Regions from separate parts of the Streptomyces sp. BK79 genome, predicted to be linked through region 2. Evidence: predicted binding sites of a transcription regulator. Region 2 holds the regulator's gene; the other holds the start of a gene.
What was found. The regulator HspR, encoded in region 2, represses chaperone genes until heat shock. The targets are predictions, from matches to a motif close to TTGAGNNNNNNNNNCTCAA.

Region 1: the regulator HspR is predicted to act here: its motif matches at 5,620-5,638, upstream of lon (endopeptidase La).

The regions. Positions count from the first base shown of each region.
Region 1 is NZ_JBHVOC010000011.1:137,844-144,745, forward strand. Features, by position in the region: gene ACFIF2_RS15970 (nitrate- and nitrite sensing domain-containing protein) at 1-297, opposite strand, end outside; gene ACFIF2_RS15975 (protein phosphatase 2C domain-containing protein) at 737-1,528, shown strand; gene ACFIF2_RS15980 (MarR family winged helix-turn-helix transcriptional regulator) at 1,557-2,051, opposite strand; gene ACFIF2_RS15985 (lysozyme) at 2,289-3,116, shown strand; gene lon (endopeptidase La) at 3,174-5,597, opposite strand; gene ACFIF2_RS15995 (spermidine synthase) at 5,796-6,494, shown strand; gene ACFIF2_RS16000 (response regulator transcription factor) at 6,608-6,902, shown strand, end outside.
Region 2 is NZ_JBHVOC010000009.1:39,935-46,836, forward strand. Features, by position in the region: gene dnaK (molecular chaperone DnaK) at 1-855, shown strand, start outside; gene grpE (nucleotide exchange factor GrpE) at 852-1,523, shown strand; gene dnaJ (molecular chaperone DnaJ) at 1,554-2,747, shown strand; gene ACFIF2_RS13150 (heat shock protein transcriptional repressor HspR) at 2,753-3,208, shown strand; gene ACFIF2_RS13155 (sugar ABC transporter substrate-binding protein) at 3,384-4,502, shown strand; gene ACFIF2_RS13160 (hypothetical protein) at 4,679-5,059, shown strand; gene ACFIF2_RS13165 (ABC transporter ATP-binding protein) at 5,181-5,867, shown strand; gene ACFIF2_RS13170 (hypothetical protein) at 5,864-6,902, shown strand, end outside.

The DNA of each region.
Region 1 (6,902 bases), on a different contig from region 2:
CGAGTGGGCGAGGGTCAGCGCGCCCTGGGTCTGCTCGGCGAGCGTCACCAGTTCCTGCGAGTCGTGCAGTTGCCCGGAGGCGGCCACGACCGAGGGCGCCCCGGCCCCGGCGATCGCCGCGGCCACGACCGCCACGGCGACGATGAGGCGATTGCGTACGTGGGTCGGACGGCCCTTGCCGACGGGTGCCTGTGGCGGTGCCGGTGTGGAGGTGCCGGGGGTGCGCTCCGCGCTCCCCGCGGGGGCCGTCTGCTTGCCTGTGCGACGAGGCCGCGTCTTCTGCACCGGTGCTCGCATTCCTGACTCGTGTACCCGTGGGCCCGGGTGGCGCTCCGTCAACTGGCCGGTCGGCGCATGCACCCTCCGCCAAGCTCTGGGCTGCTCCCCAGGTGCCGACCGCGGATCGGACGGGGAGACCGTGTGAGCAGGGCAGGCCCCCACCGGTTCCCGACCCTCCCAGTGCCGGTGGGCGGTGGGCGTGCATCATCTGACCCGCCACCCGAAGGAGTGAACCCCGGACGGGAGTTGGTGGGCAAGTTCCCGCGGCCGGTCCGACGCGCCCGCGCGGCGTGCCGGTTGGACGTCCGCGACGGGCGGTGGCACTATGTGCCGCCACGCTTCGCCGGAGTGCCGAATTCCACCCCAAATCCGGCGCCTGACCTGCGTCACCATGCCGATCCAGGGGAAGTTGTCGGCCTTTCGCGGACCCTGTGAAGGGGTCGTGCAGACTGGCTGGATGCGTACGGAACTCGTCTCGGAACCCGGACTCGAAGACCACCCCAACGAGGACTTCGCGAGCGTCGGACTACCGGCCTCCGGACAGGGTGGCGCGCTCGTCCTGCTGGACGGCGTGACGCCGCCCCGGAGCGGGACGGGCTGTCTGCATTCCGTGCCCTGGTTCACCGCGCGCCTCGGCGGGGCACTGACCGAACTGACCGTTTCACTCCCGGATGTTCCTCTCACCGAAGCCCTGTCCCGCGCCATCGCTCGTACCTCGGAGGCACACGCGGAAACCTGTGACCTTTCTCACCCGCGCACCCCACAGGCAACCGTCGCGCTGGCGCGGTGGTCCCCCGCCTCGGTCGAGTACCTGGTCCTGTCCGACTCGGCCCTGCTGGTGGAGCACCCCGACGGCGCGGTCATGGCCGTCCTGGACGGCCGGCTGGCCCGGCTGCCCCGCTCGGCCCTCGCCACGGACGCGCTGGTCGACACCCATCTCCGCAACAGGGAGGGGGGCTTCTTCACGGCGGCGGCCGACCCGGCGGTGGCGGCGCGGGCGGTGACGGGGGTGCTGCCGCGCGCCGGGGTGCGCACGGTGGCGGCGCTGACGGACGGGGCCGCGCGATGGGTGGAGAAGTTCGGGGAGGGCGACTGGGCGGACTGCCTCGCGCTGGTGCGCAAGGAGGGCGCGCGGGCGCTCGTGGACCGCGTACGGGAGCTGGAGCGCGCGGACGCGGCGGGCGCCCGGGCGTTCCTGGGCCGCGGCAAGACGCACGACGACGCGACGGTGGTCTACGCGGAGCTGTGAGGGGCCGCGGGACGGACGGGGGCCGGGGCTACTTCTCCGTCCCCCGGTTCAGCTGGTGCAGCAGCCGGGCCAGTTCCGTCACCTCGCGCGGGTCCCAGTCGGCGAGCCGGCGGGCGTAGCGGGCGCGGCGGGCCTCCCGGACCCGGCCGACGCGCGTCTGGCCCTCCGGGGTCAGGGTGATCAGCCAGGCGCGGCCGTCGGCGGGGTCGGGTTCCCGGGCGACGAGGCCGAGTTCCTCCAGGGCACGCAGCTGCCGGGACATCGTGGCCTTGCCGACGCCGATGTAGGCGGCGAGTTCGGTGGCCCGCTGTCCGCCGCACTCGCCGAGCCGCACGAGAAGGCCGTAGGCGGACGATTCCAGGTCGGGGTGGACCTCGCGGGCCATCTCGCCCTGGTTGGCCCGGGCCCGCCGGAGCAGGACCGTCAACTCCCGCTCCAGCGCCAGGAACTCCGGTTGGTTCACACCACTGCCGGACACCGCGGATTCGACTCCGCGACCGTCACCGTTCCCGTCCTCGTGCACGTCAGCCCCTGCCTCGTTCTTCCCGGTCCTGAAAGTTTCCGCCACGGGCCGCCATCACCGCAGCTCGGCAAGTATTTCGCAGGCTTAGACCAACGGCGGCTTCCGGCACCTCTTCCACCCGCCGTTCTACGTGCGTAGCGTCGTGCTCCGGGACCCCAGGGTGGCATGCTCACGCCACCCGGCGGTCCCCTGGTCACGCACCCCCACCGAGCACCACCGAGCCAGCGGAGGCACGTCATGCCCGTGCACAGATCCGGATCGGCCCGGGGACGGCGCCCAGCCGTCGCCGGGATCCTGCTCGCCGCGTTCTCCTTGCTCCTCACCCTCCCCGCCCACTCCTCCTCGGCCGCCGACATCCCGCCGCGCGGGTCCGCCCGCATGGGCATGGGCGTCGTGGAGCACGACGGGCAGCACGGCACACCGGTCCCAGGCCGCGCCACCCAGACGGAGGGCGTCGACGTCTCCAGCCACCAGGGCAACGTCGCCTGGTCGACCCTGTGGAACAGCGGGGTCAGGTGGGCCTACGCGAAGGCCACCGAGGGGACGTACTACACCAACCCCTACTTCGCCCAGCAGTACAACGGCTCGTACAACGTGGGCATGATCCGCGGGGCGTACCACTTCGCCACCCCGGACACGACGAGCGGCGCCGCCCAGGCCAACTACTTCGTCGACCACGGCGGCGGCTGGTCCCGCGACGGCAGGACGCTGCCGGGCGCCCTGGACATCGAGTGGAACCCGTACGGGGCCGCCTGCTACGGCAAGACGCAGAGCCAGATGGTCACCTGGATCCGCGACTTCCTGAACACCTACAAGGCCCGCACCGGCCGCGACGCCGTGATCTACACGGCCACCAGCTGGTGGACCCAGTGCACCGGGAACTACTCCGGTTTCGCGGCGAACAACCCGCTGTGGATCGCCCGGTACGCCTCCACCGTGGGCACGCTGCCGGCGGGGTGGCCGTACTACACGATGTGGCAGTACACCTCGTCCGGACCGACGGTCGGGGACCACAACAAGTTCAACGGCGCCCTGGACCGCGTCCAGGCGCTCGCCAACGGCTGACACACGGCCGAAGGCCCGGGCCCCTCGCGGGGCCCGGGCCGCTCCGGCTCGCGTCCGTCACGCCGCGACCGGAACCTCCGACTCCGCACCGTTCGTCGCCGGTGCGAGGGCCAGTTCCAGGACCTGGCGGACATCGGTGACGGCGTGGACGTCGAGCTTGTCCAGCACCTCCGCCGGGACGTCGTCCAGGTCGGGCTCGTTGCGCTTGGGGATGATCACCGTGGTGACGCCCGCCCGGTGCGCCGCGAGCAGCTTCTGCTTGACCCCGCCGATCGGCAGCACCCGCCCGGTCAGCGAGACCTCGCCGGTCATCGCCACGTCCGTGCGGACCAGCCGCCCGGACAGCAGCGAGGCCAGCGCCGTGGTCATGGTGATGCCGGCACTCGGACCGTCCTTGGGAACCGCGCCCGCCGGGAAGTGGATGTGCACGCCCCGGTCCTTCAGGTCGGCCACCGGCAGCTCCAGCTCGGCGCCGCGGCTGCGCAGGAAGCTCAGCGCGATCTGCGCCGACTCCTTCATCACGTCGCCGAGCTGACCGGTCAGGGTCAGCCCCGCCCCGCCCGTCTCCGGGTCGGCCAGCGACGCCTCGACGTACAGGACGTCACCGCCCGCGCCGGTCACCGCGAGGCCGGTGGCCACACCGGGCACCGAGGTGCGCCGCTCGGCCGGGTCCTGGGCGGACTCGGGCACGTGGTGCGGCCGGCCGATCAGGTCCCGCAGGTCGCCGTCGGTGACGGTGAAGGGCAGCTCCCGCTCGCCCAGTTCGTGCTGGGCCGCCACCTTGCGCAGCAGCCGGGCGATCGACCGCTCCAGGGTGCGCACGCCCGCCTCGCGGGTGTACTCGCCGGCCAGCTTGCGCAGCGCCCCCTCGTCGACGGTGACCTCGTCCTCGCCGAGCCCGGCCCGTTCCCGCTGGCGCGGGAGCAGGTGGTCGCGGGCGATGACGATCTTCTCGTCCTCGGTGTAGCCGTCGAGGCGGACCAGCTCCATGCGGTCCAGCAGCGCCTCCGGGATGGCCTCCAGGACGTTGGCCGTGGCGAGGAAGACCACGTCGGACAGGTCCAGCTCCACCTCCAGGTAGTGGTCCCGGAAGGTGTGGTTCTGCGCCGGGTCGAGGACTTCGAGCAGGGCGGCGGCCGGGTCGCCCCGGAAGTCCGAGCCCACCTTGTCGATCTCGTCGAGGAGCACCACCGGGTTCATCGACCCGGCCTCCTTGATCGCCCGCACGATCCGGCCGGGCAGCGCGCCGACGTACGTACGCCGGTGGCCGCGGATCTCGGCCTCGTCGCGGACGCCGCCGAGGGCGACGCGGACGAACTTGCGGCCCATCGCGTGGGCGACGGACTCGCCCAGCGACGTCTTGCCGACGCCGGGCGGGCCGACGAGGGCCAGCACGGCCCCGCCGCGCCGGCCGCCGACCACGCCGAGGCCCCGGTCACCGCGCCGCTTGCGCACCGCGAGGTACTCGGTGATCCGCTCCTTCACGTCCTCCAGACCCGCGTGCTCGGCGTCCAGGACGGCCTGGGCGCCCCGGATGTCGTAGGCGTCCTCGGTGCGCTCGTTCCACGGCATCTCCAGCACCGTGTCGAGCCAGGTGCGGATCCAGGAGCCCTCCGGCGACTGGTCGGAGGACCGCTCCAGCTTGTCGACCTCCTTGAGCGCGGCCTCACGGACCTTCCCGGGCAGGTCGGCGGCCTCGACGCGGGCGCGGTAGTCGTCGGACTCCTCACCCTCCTGCTCGCCGTTCAGGTCGCGCAGTTCCTTGCGGACGGCTTCCAGCTGCCGGCGCAGCAGGAACTCCCGCTGCTGCTTGTCGACGCCCTCCTGGACGTCCTTGGCGATGGTCTCGGCGACGTCCTGCTCGGCGAGGTGGTCGCGCAACTGCTGGGTGGCGAGCTTCAGGCGGGCGACCGGGTCGGTGGTCTCCAGCAGCTCGACCTTCTGCTCGGTGGTGAGGAAGGGCGAGTAGCCGGAGTTGTCGGCGAGCGCGGAGACGCCGTCGATGGCCTGCACGCGGTCCACGACCTGCCAGGCGCCGCGCTTGCGCAGCCAGGCGGTGGCCAGCGCCTTGTACTCCTTCACCAGCTCGGCGACCTGGCCGGGCAGCGGATCGGGCACGGACTCGTCGACGCGGGTGCCCTCGACCCACAGCGCGGCGCCGGGGCCGGTGGTGCCGGCGCCGATCCGCACGCGGTCGCGGCCGCGGATCAGGGCTCCCGGGTCGCCGTCGGCCAGCCGGCCGACCTGCTCCACCGTGCCGAGGACGCCGGTCCTGGCGTACGTGCCGTCGACGCGCGGGACGAGCAGGACCCGGGGCTTTCCGGGCTCGGACCGGGCGGCGGCCTGGGCGGCCTCCACCGCGGCCCGCACCTCGGCGTCGCTCAGGTCCAGGGGGACGACCATTCCGGGCAGGACCACCTCGTCGTCGAGCGGCAGCACGGGCAGGGTGAGCGGTGTGACGGCGGCGGACTCAGTAGCCATGATCTCCCCTTCGGCAGTCAAGTTGAGTTACATCGACTCAATGAAAGGGAGTCCCCGAATGTTCCCCAAGGGCTGTTCGCTCTGAGCGATCAAGGGCCGGAGCCTTCGCCACCCGGGGCCGGGAGCCTTCGCCACCCGTGCGCCCCCATGTGGGGAGCACGGCCGGACTCCCCCGCATTCCCCTGCCAAGATGGGCCGATGTCCCTCACTTCCCACGACTCCCACGACTCCCCCGAAGTGCTGGACCGCCGCGAGGGCCCGCACGGCGAGGTCGTCCTGCGCCGGCACGGGGCGCTGCTGCAGATCGTCGCGAACGGCTGCTTCCTGATGGACACCTCCGACGGACGCTCGGAGCGGCGCCTGGTCGACGCGGCGGCCGAGGCGCTCACCGCGTCCGGCGGCCGGCGCGCACCGCACCTGCTGATCGGCGGTCTCGGCGTCGGCTTCTCGCTCGCGCACGCGGCCGCCGACCCGCGCTGGGGGCGCATCGCGGTCGTCGAGCGGGAGCGCGCCGTCATCGACTGGCACCGGGGCGGACCGCTGGCCGAGCTGTCCGCCGAGGCGCTGGCCGACCCCCGCGCGGAGATCGTCGAAGCGGATCTGGTGCGGTACGTCAATGAGACATCCGACACGTACGACGCACTCTGCCTCGACATCGACAACGGCCCCGGCTGGACCGTCACCGAGGGCAACGACGGGCTGTACACACCCGCCGGACTGGCAGGCTGCGCCCGGGTGTTGAGGCCCGGCGGGGTACTCGCCGTATGGTCCGCCCAGCCCTCTCCGGAATTCGAAGAAACCTTGCGTAATGCCGGGTTCCAGCAGGTGCGTACCGAAGAGATCCCCGTTGCCCGGGGCGTTCCGGACGTCGTCCACCTCGGCATCGGGCCTGGATAGCAAAGGCGCGGCCACTCCCCGTACGCTGCTGCTCTGACGCGGATCATTCAAGCGTCAATCGCAGTCATGGGATCACCCCACGGATTCCAAAAAGCACACCTCAGGGGCGGGCGATGGAGCAGACACAGACCTCCCACAACGGCGCGGCGACGGCCACCCAGGGCGCACAGCGCCGGGTACTCGTGGTCGAGGACGACCAGACGATCGTGGACGCCATCGCGACCCGCCTGCGCGCCGAAGGCTTCCTGGTGCAGACGGCGGGCGACGGTCCGGCCGCCGTCGACACGGCCGAGGCCTGGCAGCCCGACCTGCTGATCCTCGACATCATGCTGCCCGGCTTCGACGGCCTGGAGGTCTGCCGCCGCGTGCAGGCCCAGCGCCCGGTGCCGGTGCTGATGCTCACCGCGC
Region 2 (6,902 bases):
GGCGTCAACCCGGACGAGGTCGTCGCCATCGGCGCCGCGCTGCAGGCCGGTGTCCTCAAGGGCGAGGTCAAGGACGTCCTGCTCCTCGACGTCACCCCGCTGTCCCTCGGCATCGAGACCAAGGGCGGCATCATGACCAAGCTGATCGAGCGGAACACGACGATCCCGACGAAGCGTTCGGAGATCTTCACCACCGCCGAGGACAACCAGCCCTCCGTGCAGATCCAGGTCTACCAGGGCGAGCGCGAGATCGCGGCGTACAACAAGAAGCTCGGGATGTTCGAGCTGACCGGTCTGCCGCCGGCGCCCCGCGGCGTCCCGCAGATCGAGGTCGCCTTCGACATCGACGCCAACGGCATCATGCACGTGACCGCGAAGGACCTGGGCACGGGCAAGGAGCAGAAGATGACCGTCACCGGCGGCTCCTCGCTGCCGAAGGACGAGGTCGACCGGATGCGCCAGGAGGCCGAGAAATACGCGGAGGAGGACCACGCCCGCCGCGAGGCCGCCGAGTCCCGCAACCAGGGCGAGCAGCTCGTCTACCAGACGGAGAAGTTCCTCAAGGACAACGAGGACAAGGTCCCCGGCGAGATCAAGACCGAGGTCGAGGGCGCCGTCGCCGAGCTGAAGGAGAAGCTCAAGGGCGAGGACACCGCCGAGATCCGCACCGCCACCGAGAAGGTCGCCGCCGTCTCGCAGAAGCTGGGCCAGGCGATGTACGCCGACGCCCAGGGCGCGCAGGCCGCCGGCGGCGAGGCTCCCGGCGCGGGTGCCCAGGCCGGTGACAAGGGCGGCGACGACGACGTCGTGGACGCCGAGATCGTGGACGACGAGCGCAAGGACGGTGCCGCGTGACGGAGGAGACCCCGGGTTTCGAGGAGAAGCCCGACGTCCCCTCCGGCGCCACCCCTGACGACGCCGAGCCGCAGGCCGCCGCCCCCTCTTCGGAGGAGGGCGCGGCCCCGGCCGGGGACGCGAGCGAGAACGCGGGCCTGGTGGCCCAGCTGGACCAGGTGCGCACGGCGCTGAACGAGCGCACGGCGGACCTCCAGCGCCTCCAGGCCGAGTACCAGAACTACCGCCGCCGGGTGGAGCGGGACCGCGTCGCGGTCAAGGAGGTCGCCGTCGCGAACCTCCTGTCCGAGCTGCTCCCCGTACTCGACGACGTCGGCCGTGCCCGTGAACACGGGGAGCTGGTCGGCGGCTTCAAGTCCGTCGCGGAGTCGCTGGAGGCCACGGTCGCCAAGCTGGGCCTCCAGCAGTTCGGCAAGGAGGGCGAGCCCTTCGACCCGACGATCCACGAGGCCCTGATGCACTCGTACGCGCCGGACGTCACCGAGACGACGTGCGTGGCGATTCTGCAGCCCGGGTACCGGATCGGCGAACGCACCATCCGCCCCGCGCGGGTGGCGGTGGCCGAGCCGCAGCCCGGCGCGCAGACGGCCAAGCCGGCCGAGGAGAGCACCGAGGCGCAGGCGGAGTCCGCGGACAACAAGGAGAGCGGTGGCCCGGACGAGGGCTGAGCTTGAAGCGAGGAAGGAGGGACGTCGGGGATGAGCACCAAGGACTTCATCGAGAAGGACTACTACAAGGTCCTCGGCGTCCCCAAGGACGCCACCGAGGCCGAGATCAAGAAGGCGTACCGGAAGCTCGCCCGCGAGTACCACCCGGACGCCAACAAGGGAAACGTCAGGGCGGAGGAGCGCTTCAAGGAGATCTCCGAGGCCAACGACATCCTCGGTGACCCCAAGAAGCGCAAGGAGTACGACGAGGCCCGCGCCCTCTTCGGCAACGGCGGTTTCCGTCCGGGGCCGGGCGCGGGCGGCGGCGGCACCTTCAACTTCGACCTGGGCGACCTCTTCGGAGGCGGCGCCCAGGGCGGGGGCCAGGGCGCCGGCGGTTTCGGCGGCGGCCTCGGCGACGTCTTCGGGGGCCTGTTCAACCGCACCGGTGGCGGTCCCGGCACCGGCACGCGGACCCAGCCGCGGCGCGGCCAGGACATCGAGTCCGAGGTCACGCTCAGCTTCACGGAGGCCATCGAGGGCGCGACGGTCCCGCTGCGGATGTCCTCGCAGGCACCCTGCAAGGCATGTTCGGGCACCGGCGACAAGAACGGCACGCCGCGCGTGTGCCCGACCTGCGTCGGCACCGGGCAGGTCGCCCGGGGTTCGGGCGGCGGCTTCTCGCTCACCGACCCGTGCCCGGACTGCAAGGGCCGCGGCCTGATCGCCGAGGACCCCTGCGACATCTGCAAGGGCTCCGGACGCGCCAAGTCCTCCCGGACGATGCAGGTCCGCATCCCCGCCGGGGTCTCCGACGGGCAGCGCATCCGGCTGCGCGGCAAGGGCACGCCCGGCGAGCGGGGCGGACCGGCGGGCGACCTGTACGTGGTCGTCCACGTCAAGGAGCACTCCGTCTTCGGCCGCAGGGGCGACAACCTCACCGTCACCGTGCCGGTGACGTACGCCGAGGCCGCCCTCGGTGGCGAGGTGCGGGTCCCGACCCTCGGCGGCCCCCCCGTCACGCTGAAGCTGCCGGCGGGCACGCCCAACGGCCGCACCATGCGCGCCCGGGGCAAGGGAGCGGTCCGCAAGGACGGCACCCGCGGTGACCTTCTGGTCACCGTGGAGGTGAGTGTTCCGAAGGACCTGACGGGGAAGGCTCGTGACGCGCTCGAGGCGTATCGCGAGGCGACCGCGGACGAGGATCCGCGGGCGGAGCTGTTCCAGGCCGCGAAGGGAGCTTGACGGGAATGGACGGTCGTCGACGCAACCCGTATGAACTGACCGAGGACACCCCGGTCTACGTCATCTCGGTGGCGGCCCAGCTTTCCGGTCTGCACCCGCAGACCCTGCGCCAGTACGACCGCCTCGGCCTGGTCTCCCCGGACCGCACGGCCGGGCGCGGCCGGCGCTACTCGGCCCGCGACATCGAACTGCTCCGCCAGGTGCAGCAGTTGTCGCAGGACGAGGGCATCAACCTGGCCGGAATCAAGCGCATCATCGAACTGGAGAACCAGGTCGCCGCGCTCCAGGCCCGCATGGCCGAGCTGCAGGACGCCCTCGACGGTGCCGCGACGGCGATGCGCCAGCGGGAAGCGGCGGTGCACGCGTCGTACCGCCGTGACCTGGTCCCCTACCAGGAGGTCCAGCAGACCAGCGCGCTGGTGGTGTGGCGCCCCAAGCGGCACGGTCAGTCGGCGGACTGACCCCTCGCGCCGCGCGGAAGACGGCGACGGGCCCGGGAGTCCCCGCGGACCCTCCGGGCCGGTTCGCAACGTTGATGTCTCATTGCTCTGGGACTTCTTGACGATTTCGTGAAGACAGCGTTGGCTTCCTTCACCTGGGTCTCTTGCAACACCCGTGTGTCGGAAGGTAAGCGCAGTGAACAGCCGTGCCCGTCGCATCGCCATATCCGTGGCCGCGTCCATGATGACCATCTCGCTGGCCGCCTGTGGTGTGCTGGGCGCATCGGAGAGCGGTGACGAGGCGAGCCCCACCAAGGGCAACGACATCACTGTGGGCCTGCTGCTCCCCGAGAAGGCCAACACGCGCTACGAGCAGTTCGACTACCCCTTCTTCAAGGCGAAGGTCGCCGAGCTCACGGGCGACGAGGGGTCCGTCAAGTACGCCAACGCCGAGACGAGCGCGTCCAGGCAGGCCGACCAGATGCAGCAGATGATCGACGACCAGGTCGACGTGATCGTCCTGGACGCGGTCGACGCGAAGGGCATCGCGGAGAGCGTGCAGAAGGCCAAGGACGCCGGCATCCCGGTCATCGCCTACGACCGGCTGGCCGAGGGCCCGATCGACGCGTACATCTCCTTCGACAACGAGCTGGTCGGCGAGGTCCAGGGCCGCTCCCTCATCGAGGCGCTCGGCGACGACGCCGACAGCTCCGACAAGATCGTCATGGTGAACGGCTCGCCCACCGACCCCAACGCCAAGCAGTTCAAGGCCGGGGCGCTGTCCCAGCTGAACGGCAAGGTGACGATCGCCCAGACCTACGACACCGAGGACTGGAAGCCGGAGAACGCCGAGGCGCACATGGCCGAGGCGATCGAGAAGATCGGCGCGGGCGACATCGCGGGTGTCTACTCCGCCAACGACGGCATGGCCGGCGGTGTCATCAAGGCCCTAGAGGCCGCGGGCGTCACCGAACTGCCCCCGGTCACAGGCCAGGACGCGGAACTCGCGGCGGTGCAGCGGATCGTGACCGGCGAGCAGTACATGAGCGTGTACAAGTCCTACCCGCAGGAGGCCGAGCACGCCGCGGAGATGGCCGTGGCGCGGGTCCAGGGCCGGGACATCCAGTTCGACGCCCTCGCCCGCGACAAGGTCGACAGCGCCACCACCAAGGGCATCCCCGCGCAGCTGGTCCCCGTCGTCGCCCTGACCCGGGACAACATCGACGAGACGGTCATCGCGGACGGCTTCTACAAGGCCAGCGACATCTGCACGGCGAAGTACGCGGAGGACTGCGCGAAGATCGGGCTGAAGTAGGCCGGCATCCCCTCTTCAGGGCGCGTCTTCTGAAATACCCCCCAACAGGTGGATTATCCCGCTGATCGTCCCGGAGCAGGCTGGGAGTCACTGGAGCCGCACCGTTCTCGTTCGTGCGGTTCCGTCCCGGCTGCCCACCGCGGTCGGGAACTCCGCCAGATGAGGGGACGAGTTCGGTGAACGTCAGAATCGCACGACGGCTGGGGGTCGGGGCCATCGCGGCCCTGGCACTCAGCACGGCAACGCCTGCCTTGGCGTACGAGATCGGCCCGCACTCCTACAGCGGCCAGCTCCAGTTCTGGACCGAGGGCAACCGCTCGATCATGAACCTCAAGGACACGGGGTCGAGCTACTGGGTGAAGGCGGAGTACTACCGCGTGGCGCACTCGGGCACCAAGCTGAACCTCTGGAACAAGGACGGACCCGACGGGCCGTCGGACAACGACGGCAACAGGGGCACGGTCGAGAGCAGCAGGGCCTCGGAGATCTTCAAGGCACGCGGCACGGTGTCACGCAACAACCTGCCCGACTGGCACACCGATTGGTACTCGAACTGACGAGCTGCGTCCGCCCGGCTTGATCACCGCCTGACCGAGGGGCCTCACCGGCCTCTCGGTCAGGCGTGCGTTGTCGGCGTCGTCCGAACCGAGCGATTCCCACCGACCAAGGGAGCTCCGCGTGTCCTCAACCTCTGCCCCACCCGTTCTGCGACTGAGCGAGGTGGTCTACGGCGTGTCCGGCCGGACTCTGCTCGCCGGCGCCGATCTCGCCGTTCCCGCCGGCACTTCCGTCTCAGTGATGGGGCCATCCGGAAGCGGCAAGTCCACCCTGCTGATGTGTGTCATGGGGCTGATCCGCCCCCAGTCCGGACGCGTCGAGGTTGCGGGACAGGACGTGACCCGGATGTCCGCGAGGGCTCTCGCCGCCCACCGGCGGCGGCACGTCGGTATGGTCTTCCAATTCGGTGAGCTTCTCCCGGAGCTCACTCCGGTGGAGAACGTGATGATCGCGAGTCTGCTGGCCGGCGTCACGGTCACCGACGCTCGATCCCGTGCCGCGTCGCTGCTCACCCGCCTCGGAGTGCCCGAGGCCAGTTCCACGCAGGACCTGTCGGGCGGGGAGCGGCAGCGTGTCGCCGTGGGCCGTGCCCTGGTCAACACCCCTGAACTGTTGCTGGCGGACGAGCCGACGGGAGCGTTGGACGGCGAACAGCGGGAAGCCGTGGCCGACCTGCTGTTCAGCACTCCGCGAGAACACGGATGCGCCCTGGTGGTCGTCACACATGATCCGACGGTGGCCGGACGCGCCGACGTGCGGCTGCACCTGCATGAGGGGCGCTTGGTCCAGGCCGAGGGGGCGCGGTGAACGGCGGCGGCCTGCGACGTCGACTGCTGCGGATGGGGCGGGCGGCGTCCCGGGCGGCCGAAGCAGGCCGCATCCGCTACTTCGCGCTGTTCGCCGCGACCACCGTGGCGGCCCTCGCCGTCTGCGGGTTCCTGCTCGCGGCAGCGTCCTTCGACGGTCGTGCCGAGCGAAGCCAGGCTCGTTGGCCACAGACCGCCGCCCCCGGAGCGCCCGCCACGTTGTTATGGCGGGCGACGCTCGCGAGCGTCGATGACCGCCAGTACGACGTGGTCTACGTCGAGCCGCTCACCCCCGCCGCGCCCCTGCCGCCAGGACTGAGCCGGTGGCCGAAGCCCGGTGAGGCCGTGCTCTCACCCGCACTGAAGGCCGTCGGCCCCCAGGTGCGCAGCGAGTACGGAGAGGCCGTGGGCACCATCGCGCCTGACGGCCTGGAGTCGCCGAGCGAGTACTTCGCGTACGCACGGCCGACAGCTGAGCGCCTGGACCGGGATGCGATGACCGAGGTGTCCGGATTCGGCGTCTCCTGGACACCCTCGCTCGGGGAGCACATGTACAACTTCGGCTCGAAGGAGTTCTACTGGGCCTATCTGGCCCTGGTGGGTCTCCCGGCCGGACTGTTCGTCGTGATCGCCGCTCGGGTCGGTGCCGCGGCCCGGGACCGGCGGACCGCGATCCTGACGGCGCTGGGTGCCTCCGGCACAGCCCGGGCCTGGTTCACGGTGGGGGAGGCGTACGCGCCCGTGGCCCTCGGGGCGTCGGCGGCGGTCCTCGCTGTCGCACCCGTGCTCCTCACCGACATACCACTGCCTGTCGTCGACTTCGTGCTGCACGTCCCCGACGCCCGGGCCGCGCTGCCCGGCCTGATGGGCGCCGTGCTGGGCGTGCCGCTCGCCGTTCTGGCGGTCGTCGTGCTACTCCAGCCGCGCTACCGGCCTGGTGCCTCGACCCGGCCCGTGGCTGCCGGACGGCGCCGCGAGTGGGTGCTGTGGCTGTTCCCCGTAGCTCTCTTCGGTACGGTCCAGGGCACCGATCTGG